2 regions of the Agathobacter sp. LCP21S3_B2 genome follow, and region 2 is predicted to be linked to the other one. Evidence: riboswitches for the same ligand, from Rfam matches in the RefSeq annotation. Region 2 holds a riboswitch; the other holds the start of a gene.

Region 1 (5,492 bases), on a different contig from region 2:
TAGCTATTAAGGAAATCTTGCTACTGTTCACATTACAGTGTGACCGGTAACAAAGGTATGGCATATTTTTATGAGTATGGAGGGGCACACATGTCAAAGCGGTTTTGCGTTACCGGAACATGTATACCGGCAAAAAATTATATGGTTGATATAAGTGGCAGAGTAGACATGATTATTCATGACTATATTGATAAAGGTCAGTATTTTACAATAAACCGTGCCAGACAATATGGAAAAACGACCACGCTCTATATGCTCGAACAGAGGCTTAAAAGTGATTATCTGGTTATCAGTCTTAGCTTTGAGGCGGTAGATGAGTATTTTGCATCGCTGGGAACTCTGGCGGAGGGACTGATGATGGATATTGCGGAATGTCTGAAAAATCAGAACGTTTCGGAGATTATTATTGAAGAGTGGAATGAACCGCTATCAGATAAATTTCCCCTGCGTTCATTGGGAATGAAGATTACCAAGCTATGCAAAGCCAGCAATAAAAAAGTTGTGCTTATGATAGATGAGGTTGATAAAAGCTCAGATAATCAGATTTTTTTGTCATTTTTAGGACTGCTCAGAGAAAAATATCTGAAATGTCAACAGGGAAAAGACATCACATTTCAGTCAGTGATACTGGCAGGTGTTTATGATGTAAAATCTTTAAAATTAAAGATACATCCGCAGGAAGAAACAAAATATAACAGTCCATGGAATATAGCTGTTGATTTTTCTATGGATATGAGTTTTAACATAAACGATATAAAATCTATGCTTGAGGATTATGAGAGAGATCATAATACGGGCATGGATATAGGACAGATTGCATCAATAATATATGATTATACATCAGGTTATCCGTATCTGGTGTCGCGAATATGCCAGTTGACAGATGAAAGAATTGCATCATATGAAAAAGACGCAGATGAAAAAAAGGCATGGACGAAAACCGGTCTTTTACAGGCAATAAAGCTTCTTCTGAAAGAACCTAATACTTTGTTTGATGATATGACTAAGAAGCTGCTTGATTATCCGGCATTAAAAGATATGCTTCAAAAGATACTTTTCGATGGAATAGATTTTCCTTTCAAGAGAGAAAATCCGATAATAGATCTTGGGGTTACATTTGGATTTTTGAAGGACAGAAATGGTATCGTTGCAGTTGCGAACAGAATATTTGAGACACAGCTTTATGATACATTTTTGTCTGAGATGGCGGTGAATGACAAGCTATATATAGATGCTGCTTCAAACAGAAATCAGTATATAGCATCTGATATGCTGCAGATGGATTTGGTCATGAAAAAATTCTATGAATATTTTGAAGAAATATACACGGAGAATGATCATAAATTTATCGAGGAAAATGGCAGAAAATTGTTCCTTTTATATCTGAAACCTATAATAAACGGAACCGGGAATTATTATGTAGAGGCAAGAACCAGAGATAATCGCCGCACTGATGTTATAGTTGACTATAAAGGAAAAAGATTTATTATTGAACTGAAAATATGGCATGGAAATGAGTATAATCTGAGAGGACAAAAGCAGCTATTTGACTATTTAGATTACTACAAAGAAGATAGAGGATATCTTCTGAGCTTTAACTTCAATAAAAATAAACAGATCGGTGTGAATGAACTGGAATACGATGGTAAAAAAATACTTGAGGTTGTTGTATAATTTTTAATTAAGCGTAACAGTTCTAACCCAGAATGAAACGGAGCATAAAATGAGCGAAGAAAAACAGCACAAGCGCCGCGTGCATTATAGCGGAAAATATCCCAAAAAATTTGAGGAAAAATACAAGGAGTTAAATCCGGAGAAATACAAGGATACAATTGAGCATGTCATCAGCAAGGGAAATACCCCTGCGGGCATGCACATATCTATAATGGTAAAAGAAATCATAGATTTTCTGGACATAAAGCCGGGACAGACAGGCTTTGATGCCACACTCGGATACGGTGGCCACACAAGGGCAATGCTTGAAAAGCTTGAAGGACAGGGACATATGTTTGCTACAGATGTTGACCCAATCGAGTCTGAAAAGACAAAAAAGCGTCTCGCTGAAGCCGGCTTTGGAGAGGATATTCTCACCATAAAGCTTCAGAACTTCTGCACAATAGATGAGATTGCAAAGGAAGTAGGAGGCTTTGATTTCATACTTGCCGATCTGGGAGTTTCATCAATGCAGATAGATAATCCTGAGCGTGGATTTTCGTTTAAGGTGGATGGACCATTGGATCTGCGTCTTAATCCAAATGCCGGTATCAGTGCGGCAGAGCGTCTTGATAATATATCCCGTGAGGAACTTTCGGGTATGCTCTATGAGAACTCAGATGAGCCGTATTGCGAGGAGCTTGCAAAGGCAATCACAGACGAAATCAGGAAGGGCAACCGCATAGATACGACCACAAAGCTTCGTCACATTATAGAACAGACACTTGATTTTCTGCCTGAAAAGGATAAGAAGGACATCATCAAAAAGACCTGTCAGCGCACATTCCAGGCGCTTCGCATAGACGTAAACCATGAGTTTGAGGTACTATATGAGTTTATGGAAAAGCTTCCGGGAGCATTAAAGCCCGGCGGAAGAGCTGCCATCCTTACCTTTCATTCAGGAGAGGACAAGCTGGTCAAAAAGGCACTCAAGGCAGGATATAAAGCAGGAATATACAGCGACTATTCCAAGGATGTGATTCGCCCATCAGCACAGGAATGTGCTCAGAACGGACGTGCCAGGTCCACGAAGATGCGCTGGGCGGTTCGTGCGGAATAGAAAAGAATAAAAATAGTTCTAAAACACTATTGCTTTATTGAGAAAAATAGTCTACTATGAACGTGTTATATGACTGACGGATAAGTGGAATAACCACATGAAATATAACAAATAAGAGCCGACCGTCTGGGCGATAAACCCGGACAGTTGGCTCTTTTTGATTATAAAATCAGCCATAGTTGTATAAATAACCAGGAAATGTATCTCAAAAGAAACAACATGGATATTGACAAAAATGCTGTAGTGAGTATATACTAACCACAGTTAAACAAAACTAATCAAACGAAGTAACATTCACACATTTTAAGGAGGATATTACAATGATAGAAATGAAAGAGTGGGATGGATTTGAAGGACGTCTTTGGAAAGAGGAAATCAACGTCCGTCAGTTTATTCAGGACAACTACACTCCATACGACGGAGACGAGAGCTTTTTAGCTGATCCGACAGATGCTACAAACAAGCTGTGGGACGCACTCCAGAAATTACAGAAAGAAGAGCGTGCCAAGGGCGGAGTTCTTGACATGGAGACAGAGGTTGTAACAGGAATCACAGCTTACGGCCCTGGATATATAGATGAGTCATTAAAGGACCTCGAGCAGATTGTAGGTCTTCAGACAGATAAGCCGTTAAAGAGAGCATTCATGCCTTACGGTGGAATCAAGATGGCGGTACAGGCTGCTGAGACATATGGTTACGATGTAAGCGACAAGCTTAAGGAGATTTTCACAAAATATCATAAGACACACAACACAGCAGTATTCGATGCATACACACCTGAGATGATGAAGGTTCGTCACGCAAAGATCCTTACAGGTCTTCCTGACACATACGGCCGTGGACGTATCGTGGGTGATTACCGTCGAGTAGCATTATACGGAATTGATTACCTCATCGAGGAGAAAAAGAAGGATAAGGCAAACTGTGGCTGTGGACAGATGACAGATGATGTTATCCGTTTAAGAGAGGAAATCGCAGAGCAGATTAAATGTCTTGAGGAGATGAAGAAGCTTGCAGAGATTTACGGATACGATATCTCAAGACCTGCGACAAACGCAAAAGAGGCAGTTCAGTGGTTATACTTCGGATACCTTGCAGCAATCAAGACACAGAATGGTGCAGCAATGTCAGTAGGACGTGTATCTACATTCCTTGATATCTACATCAAGAGAGATATGGACAAGGGCATCCTCACAGAGCAGGAAGCACAGGAGCTCATCGACCATTTTACAATGAAGCTTCGTATGGTTAAATTTGCACGTATCCCTTCATACAATCAGTTATTCTCAGGTGATCCTGTATGGGCAACACTTGACGTGGCAGGAACAGGTGTGGACGGACGTTCAATGGTTACAAAGACAGACTTCCGTTTCCTCCATACATTAGAGAACATGGGACCTGCACCGGAGCCAAACCTCACAGTATTCTACTCATCAAAGCTTCCTCAGACCTTCAAGGATTATGCAGCCCGCATCTCAATTGAGACAAGCTCAATCCAGTATGAGAACGATGACGCAATGAAGCCGGTATGGGGCGATGATTATGCAATCTGCTGCTGTGTATCTGCAACACAGACAGGTAAAGAGATGCAGTTCTTCGGAGCACGTGCAAACCTTGCAAAATGTCTCCTCTACGCTATCAATGGTGGTGTTGATGAGAAATCAGGTGAGCAGGTAGGACCAAACTACGCACCTATCACAGCAGAGTACCTTGACTATGACGAGGTAATGGCGAAATACGACAAGATGATGGACTGGTTAGTAGATATCTATGTAAATACATTAAACCTTATCCAGTACATGCATGACAAATACTACTATGAGGCAGCAGAGCTTGCACTCATGGATACAGACTTAAAGAGAACATTCGCAACAGGAATCGCAGGATTCTCACACGTAATCGATTCTCTTTCAGCAATCAAATATGCAAAGGTTAAAGTAGTACGTGACGAGAGCGGACTGGCAAAGGATTTCGAAATTGAGGGAGAGTTCCCTAAATACGGAAACGATGATGACCGCGCGGACGAAATCGGTGTATGGCTTCTTAAGACATTCATGGAAAAGTTAAAGAAGCATCACACATACCGTGATTCAGAGCCTACAACATCAATCCTTACAATTACATCAAACGTAGTATACGGAAAAGCTACAGGAGCAATGCCTGACGGACGTAAAGCCGGAGAACCACTCTCACCTGGAGCAAACCCGTCATACGGCGCAGAGCAGAATGGACTTCTCGCATCCTTAAACTCACTCACAAAGCTTCCATATGAGTGGGCACTTGATGGAATCTCAAATACACAGACCATCAACCCGGGAGCACTCGGAAACAACGAGAGAGAGAGAATAGACAACCTTGTAAACGTAATGGACGGATACTTCGATCAGGGTGCACATCACCTCAATGTAAATGTATTCGGTAAAGAGAAACTCATCGATGCAATGGAGCATCCTGAGAAGGAGGAGTACGCAAACTTCACAATCCGAGTATCAGGATACGCAGTTAAGTTTATCGACCTCACAAGAGAGCAGCAGCTCGATGTAATCTCACGTACATGCCACGAGAGAATGTAATATGATCTAAGGTGTCACAGAGTGTACTACGATTCTGCTTGCAGAAAGAGTAGTATGCTCTTGTGACCCGAACAAACATGAGCAAGAAGCGATTTTCGTAAGAAAAGAAGCGGATTGCGAATGGTTGTAGAATTGCGTAAGTTGCA
Region 2 (5,492 bases):
ATTGTAAACGGTGAGCCTGTAGAGCTGTCCGGCAAGGATACATATATATTTGTCGATATATTTACCCATATCTCATTTGATTTACAGGCAGGAAAGGGCAGGGCAATAGCCACTGTAATAAATGGCAGGGATGCCCAGTTTTCCGAGGAGCTTCATGAGGGAGACCAAATAGAATTATACTGGAAAGAGAATTAACATGTTAGAATTATGCAGCATTGCCAGCGGCAGCAGTGGAAACTGTATATGTGTGGGCACAGATGATTGTCATGTGCTCATAGACGCGGGCATCAGCGGTAAGAAAATAGAAAACGGACTGAATGAATTTGATATGACTGCCACAGATATGCAGGGCATTCTTGTGACGCATGAGCATATAGACCACATCGCAGGGCTTGGTGTCATGGCAAGGCGCTATCATATTCCGATTTATGCCACAAAGGCCACAATCGGTGCCATAAAATGTACCAAATCCGTTGGAAATATAGATGATGAGCTGTTTCATCCTGTTGAGGCAGGCGTCGATTTTACAATAGGCGATATAGAGTTTGAGCCGCTTCACATATCACACGATGCGGCTGATCCTGTCGCGTACAGGTTTAAAAATGAAAATCATGCGATGGCGGTCGTGACAGACCTTGGCACGTATGATGACACACTGGTTTCAAAGCTTCAGAACCTTGACGGACTGCTGCTTGAAGCCAATCATGATATAAATATGCTCCAGACAGGGGCGTATCCTTATCCGCTCAAGCGCAGAATCATGGGTGACAGCGGGCACTTGTCGAATGAGAGAAGCGGGCAGTTGTTATGCGAGCTTCTTCATGATAAATTTGGCTCAGTAATACTGGGACACCTTAGTAAAGAAAACAACTACGAAAAGCTGGCGTATGAAGCTGTCAGGCTTGAGGTCACAATGGGAGACAATCCATATAAGGCAAGTGATTTCCCTATGTATGTGGCTAAGAGAGACAGGGCATCAGACCGCATAGCCGTAGAATAAGAGAACAGGAGAATAAGTTGTTATGGATAACACAAAGAACAAAGTAATCATCACAGTTGTCGGAAAAGACACAGTAGGAATCATCGCAAAGGTATGTACATATCTGTCAGAGGGCAGTGTAAACGTGCTTGATATCTCACAGACTATCGTTTCAGGTTATTTCAACATGATGATGATTGTTGATATGGCAAATGCTACAGCTTCATTTGCAGAGATTTCTGACCAGCTTGATGCACTTGGAGAAGAAATTGGTGTAACAATAAAGTGTCAGAAGGAAGAAATCTTTGAGATGATGCATCGAATCTAGTTTAGCATAAAAATGTCATACACAGTTAAAGGAGAACAGCAAAATGATTAATATTGGTGAAGTAATTGAGACCAATGACATGGTGGAGAAGGAAAATCTTGACGTGCGTACAATCACACTCGGTATCAGCCTGCTCGACTGTATAGACTCAGACCTTGCAAAGGTAAATGAGAATATCTACAACAAGATTACAACACTTGCAAAGGATCTTGTGGCAACAGGAAAAGAGATAGAGAACAACTACTGTATCCCTATCGTAAACAAACGTATTTCAGTTACGCCTATCGCCCTTGTCGGTGGTGCGGCCTGCAAGAGCTCAGAGGATTTTGTTACCATAGCAAAGACACTCGACAAGGCGGCAAAAGAGGTAGGTGTCAACTTCATCGGTGGATACTCAGCACTTGTGTCAAAGGGCATGACAAAGGCGGATGAGCTTTTAATAAAATCAATCCCTCAGGCAATGCTTGAGACAGACCTGGTATGCAGCTCTGTAAATGTTGGCTCTACAAAGACCGGAATCAACATGGATGCAGTAAAGCTGATTGGCGAGATGATAAAGGAGACAGCAGAGGTGACAAAGCACCTTCCTGTATCAGGCTGTGCCAAGTTTGTTGTATTCTGCAACGCTCCTGATGACAATCCGTTTATGGCAGGAGCCTTCCATGGTGTGACAGAGGCAGATGCCATCATCAATGTAGGTGTCAGCGGACCGGGAGTAGTAAAGACTGCCCTTGAAAAAGTAAGAGGCGAGAACTTTGAGGTGCTCTGTGAGACAATCAAGAAGACAGCCTTCAAGGTTACTCGAGTAGGACAGCTCGTGGCAAAGGAGGCTTCAAAGAAGCTTGGAGTACCATTTGGAATCATAGACCTTTCACTTGCACCTACACCGGCTATCGGAGACTCTGTAGCAGATATTCTCTGCGAGATAGGCTTAGAGAGAGCCGGAGCTCCGGGAACAACAGCAGCACTTGCACTCTTAAACGATCAGGTGAAAAAGGGCGGTATCATGGCATCCTCATATGTCGGCGGCCTCTCAGGTGCCTTTATTCCTGTATCGGAGGATCAGGGAATGATAGATGCCGTAAATGATGGTGCACTCACTCTCGAAAAGCTTGAGGCTATGACCTGTGTGTGCTCAGTGGGACTTGACATGATTGCAATCCCGGGCGATACAAAGGCCACCACAATTTCAGGAATTATCGCAGATGAGATGGCTATCGGTATGATAAACCAGAAGACAACAGCCTGCAGACTGCTTCCAGCAATCGGAAAGGATGTAGGTGATGTGGTAGAAATCGGAGGACTCCTTGGAAGTGCACCGGTTATGCCGGTAAACAGATTCTCTTGTGATGCATTTGTAAACCGCGGTGGAAGAATCCCGGCACCTATTCACAGCTTTAAAAATTAGTAAATAATGGCATTGTTTACAAGCATGTACTTATAAGAATAACTTATAAGTACATGCTTATTTTAAAGTGGTACTTGACAATGACAAAAATACATGCTTAAATAAAGACAGTTATATGACTGACGGAAGTGGATAACCGCATGGAGTATAACAGTTGATTGCCGACCGTCTGGGCGCACATTTATATAAGTTTCATGCAGAGCTTTATATTATTATGTGTGTTCAGACGGTCTTTTTTATTCCGGCAGGCCCGAGTAATTTGGGGATGCAGACCACATTATCAGAAAACATGGAGGATGACATGGAAAGAGTATCATTAGCAAAGGAATTATCAAGCACAACATACCCTGGCAGAGGTATCGTAATCGGCCGCACAAAGGATGGTAAGAAGGCTGTAACAGCATACTTTATCATGGGCAGAAGCGAAAACAGCCGCAACAGAGTATTTGTAGAGGATGGCGAGGGCATCAGAACACAGGCATTTGACCCTTCAAAGCTTGAGGATCCAAGTCTTATCATTTACGCACCTGTAAGAGTGCTCGGCAACAAGACAATTGTCACAAACGGTGACCAGACAGATACTATCTATGAGCTGATGGACAAGCAGCAGACATTTGAGCAGGCATTAAGGACAAGAGAGTTTGAGCCTGACGCTCCTAACTATACACCAAGAATTTCAGGAATCATGCATATTGACAATGGCGAGTTCAACTACGCTATGTCAATCTTAAAGAGCAACAACGGCAATCCTGATGCATGCAACAGATATACATTTGCATACTCAGCACCGGTTGCGGGAGAGGGACATTTCATCCATACATATATGGGCGATGGAAATCCACTGCCAAGCTTTGAGGGTGAGCCTACATGGGTAGACATCGATGGAGATATCGACGAGTTTACCAATATGGTATGGGAGAACCTTAACGAGGACAATAAGGTATCACTTTTTGTAAGATATATTGATATCGCAACAGGCGAGTATGAGAGCAGAATCGTAAACAAAAACAAATAAAACACTATATAAACGGTCAAATATACAAGATAAGCAGATAAAAACAGGAGAACAGAAAAATGCAGGAATACGAATTAAAATACGGATGTAACCCAAATCAGAAACCGGCCAGAATATTTATGAAGGAGGGAGAGCTTCCTATAAAAGTGCTTAACGGCAGAGCCGGATATATCAACTTCCTTGATGCCTTTAACGGATGGCAGCTTGTAAGAGAGCTTAAGAAGGCAACAGGTCTTCCAGCCGCAACATCCTTCAAGCATGTTTCACCTGCAGGCGCAGCAGTTGGACAGCCACTTTCAGATGTGGAGAAAAAGATTTACTGGGTTGATGATATGGATATTGAGTTTACACCGCTTGCAAATGCATATATCAGAGCAAGAGGCGCTGACAGAATGTCATCATTTGGTGATTTTATTTCACTTTCAGATGTATGTGACAAGAGCACTGCACTTGTAATCAAGAGAGAGGTATCAGACGGTGTTATCGCACCGGGCTACACAGACGAGGCTCTTGAGATTTTAAAGGCTAAGAAGAATGGCAATTACTGTGTTATCGAGATTGACCCGACATATGAGCCGGCACCTATCGAGAGAAAGGATGTATTTGGCATCACATTCGAGCAGGGCAGAAATGAGCTTCATATTGATGATGATTTCTTCTCAAATATCGTGACAGAGAACAAGGAACTCACAGAGCAGGCTAAGATCGATCTGGCAATCTCAATGATTACTTTAAAGTACACACAGTCCAACTCTGTATGCTATGTAAAGGGCGGCCAGGCAATCGGTATCGGAGCAGGCCAGCAGTCTCGTATCCACTGTACCAGACTTGCAGGTTCAAAGGCAGACAATTGGTGGCTTCGTCAGTCCCCACAGGTGCTTGGACTTCAGTTCGTGGATGGTATCAGACGTGCAGACCGCGACAATACTATTGACCTTTATATCGGTGAGGATTATATGGATGTGCTTGCAGAGGGCGAGTGGCAGAAGTTCTTCAAGGTAAAGCCGGATGTATTTACAGCAGAGGAGAAGAGAGCTTGGCTTGACAAGAATACAGATGTAGCACTTGGCTCTGATGCATTCTTCCCATTTGGTGACAACATTGAGCGTGCGCACAAGAGTGGCGTGAAGTATGTAGCCCAGCCGGGTGGTTCTGTGAGAGATGACCATGTTATTGATACATGTAATAAGTACGGTATGGTAATGAGCTTTACAGGAATCAGACTTTTCCATCACTAATCACAAGGTATAGCGGTTATTAAGCTGAATTGAAGCACAATAAGTGATTCAATAATAGGAGACTTCATGATATAATTACAGTATACATTTTATACAGTAGTTAATCATGGAGTCTTTTTATGTCATTACAGTTTATCACAGGTAATTCAGGAAACGGAAAAACAAAATATCTATTTAACAGGGTATTGAAAGAGGCAAAGGCAAATCCGAGGGATAATTATCTCATCATAGTGCCTGAGCAGTTTACAATGCAGACGCAGAGACAGCTTGTGGATTTGTCGGAGAACAAAGCCATAATGAATATAGACGTATTAAGCTTTAAGCGTCTGGCATACAGAGTGTTTGATGAGCTTGGAATCACGAGGCTTACGGTGCTGGAGGAGACCGGTAAAAACCTGGTGCTCAGGAAGCTCGCGGGCCAGGAGGCGGATAAGCTTGGTGTGATAGGCAGAAACTTAAACCGTATCGGCTATATAAGTGAGGTGAAGTCGCTCCTTTCTGAGCTTGTGCAGTACAATATATCG

Evidence for each region. Region 2 has a riboswitch for ZMP and ZTP ahead of ACTQ1L_RS13255 (IMP cyclohydrolase). Riboswitches for the same ligand answer to the same signal wherever they lie in the genome.
Region 1: another riboswitch for ZMP and ZTP. It lies ahead of pflB (formate C-acetyltransferase); the one in region 2 lies ahead of ACTQ1L_RS13255 (IMP cyclohydrolase).

Annotation. Positions count from the first base shown of each region.
Region 1 is NZ_JBQKGQ010000002.1:171,623-177,114, reverse strand. It holds gene ACTQ1L_RS02335 (ATP-binding protein) at 91-1,674, shown strand; gene rsmH (16S rRNA (cytosine(1402)-N(4))-methyltransferase RsmH) at 1,724-2,773, shown strand; ZMP/ZTP riboswitch at 2,833-2,912, shown strand; gene pflB (formate C-acetyltransferase) at 3,094-5,346, shown strand.
Region 2 is NZ_JBQKGQ010000021.1:30,795-36,286, reverse strand. It holds gene pilM (pilus assembly protein PilM) at 1-195, shown strand, start outside; gene ACTQ1L_RS13270 (MBL fold metallo-hydrolase) at 197-1,000, shown strand; gene ACTQ1L_RS13265 (ACT domain-containing protein) at 1,023-1,307, shown strand; gene ACTQ1L_RS13260 (PFL family protein) at 1,351-2,715, shown strand; ZMP/ZTP riboswitch at 2,821-2,897, shown strand; gene ACTQ1L_RS13255 (IMP cyclohydrolase) at 3,017-3,730, shown strand; gene ACTQ1L_RS13250 (phosphoribosylaminoimidazolecarboxamide formyltransferase) at 3,790-4,968, shown strand; gene ACTQ1L_RS13245 (PD-(D/E)XK nuclease family protein) at 5,088-5,492, shown strand, end outside.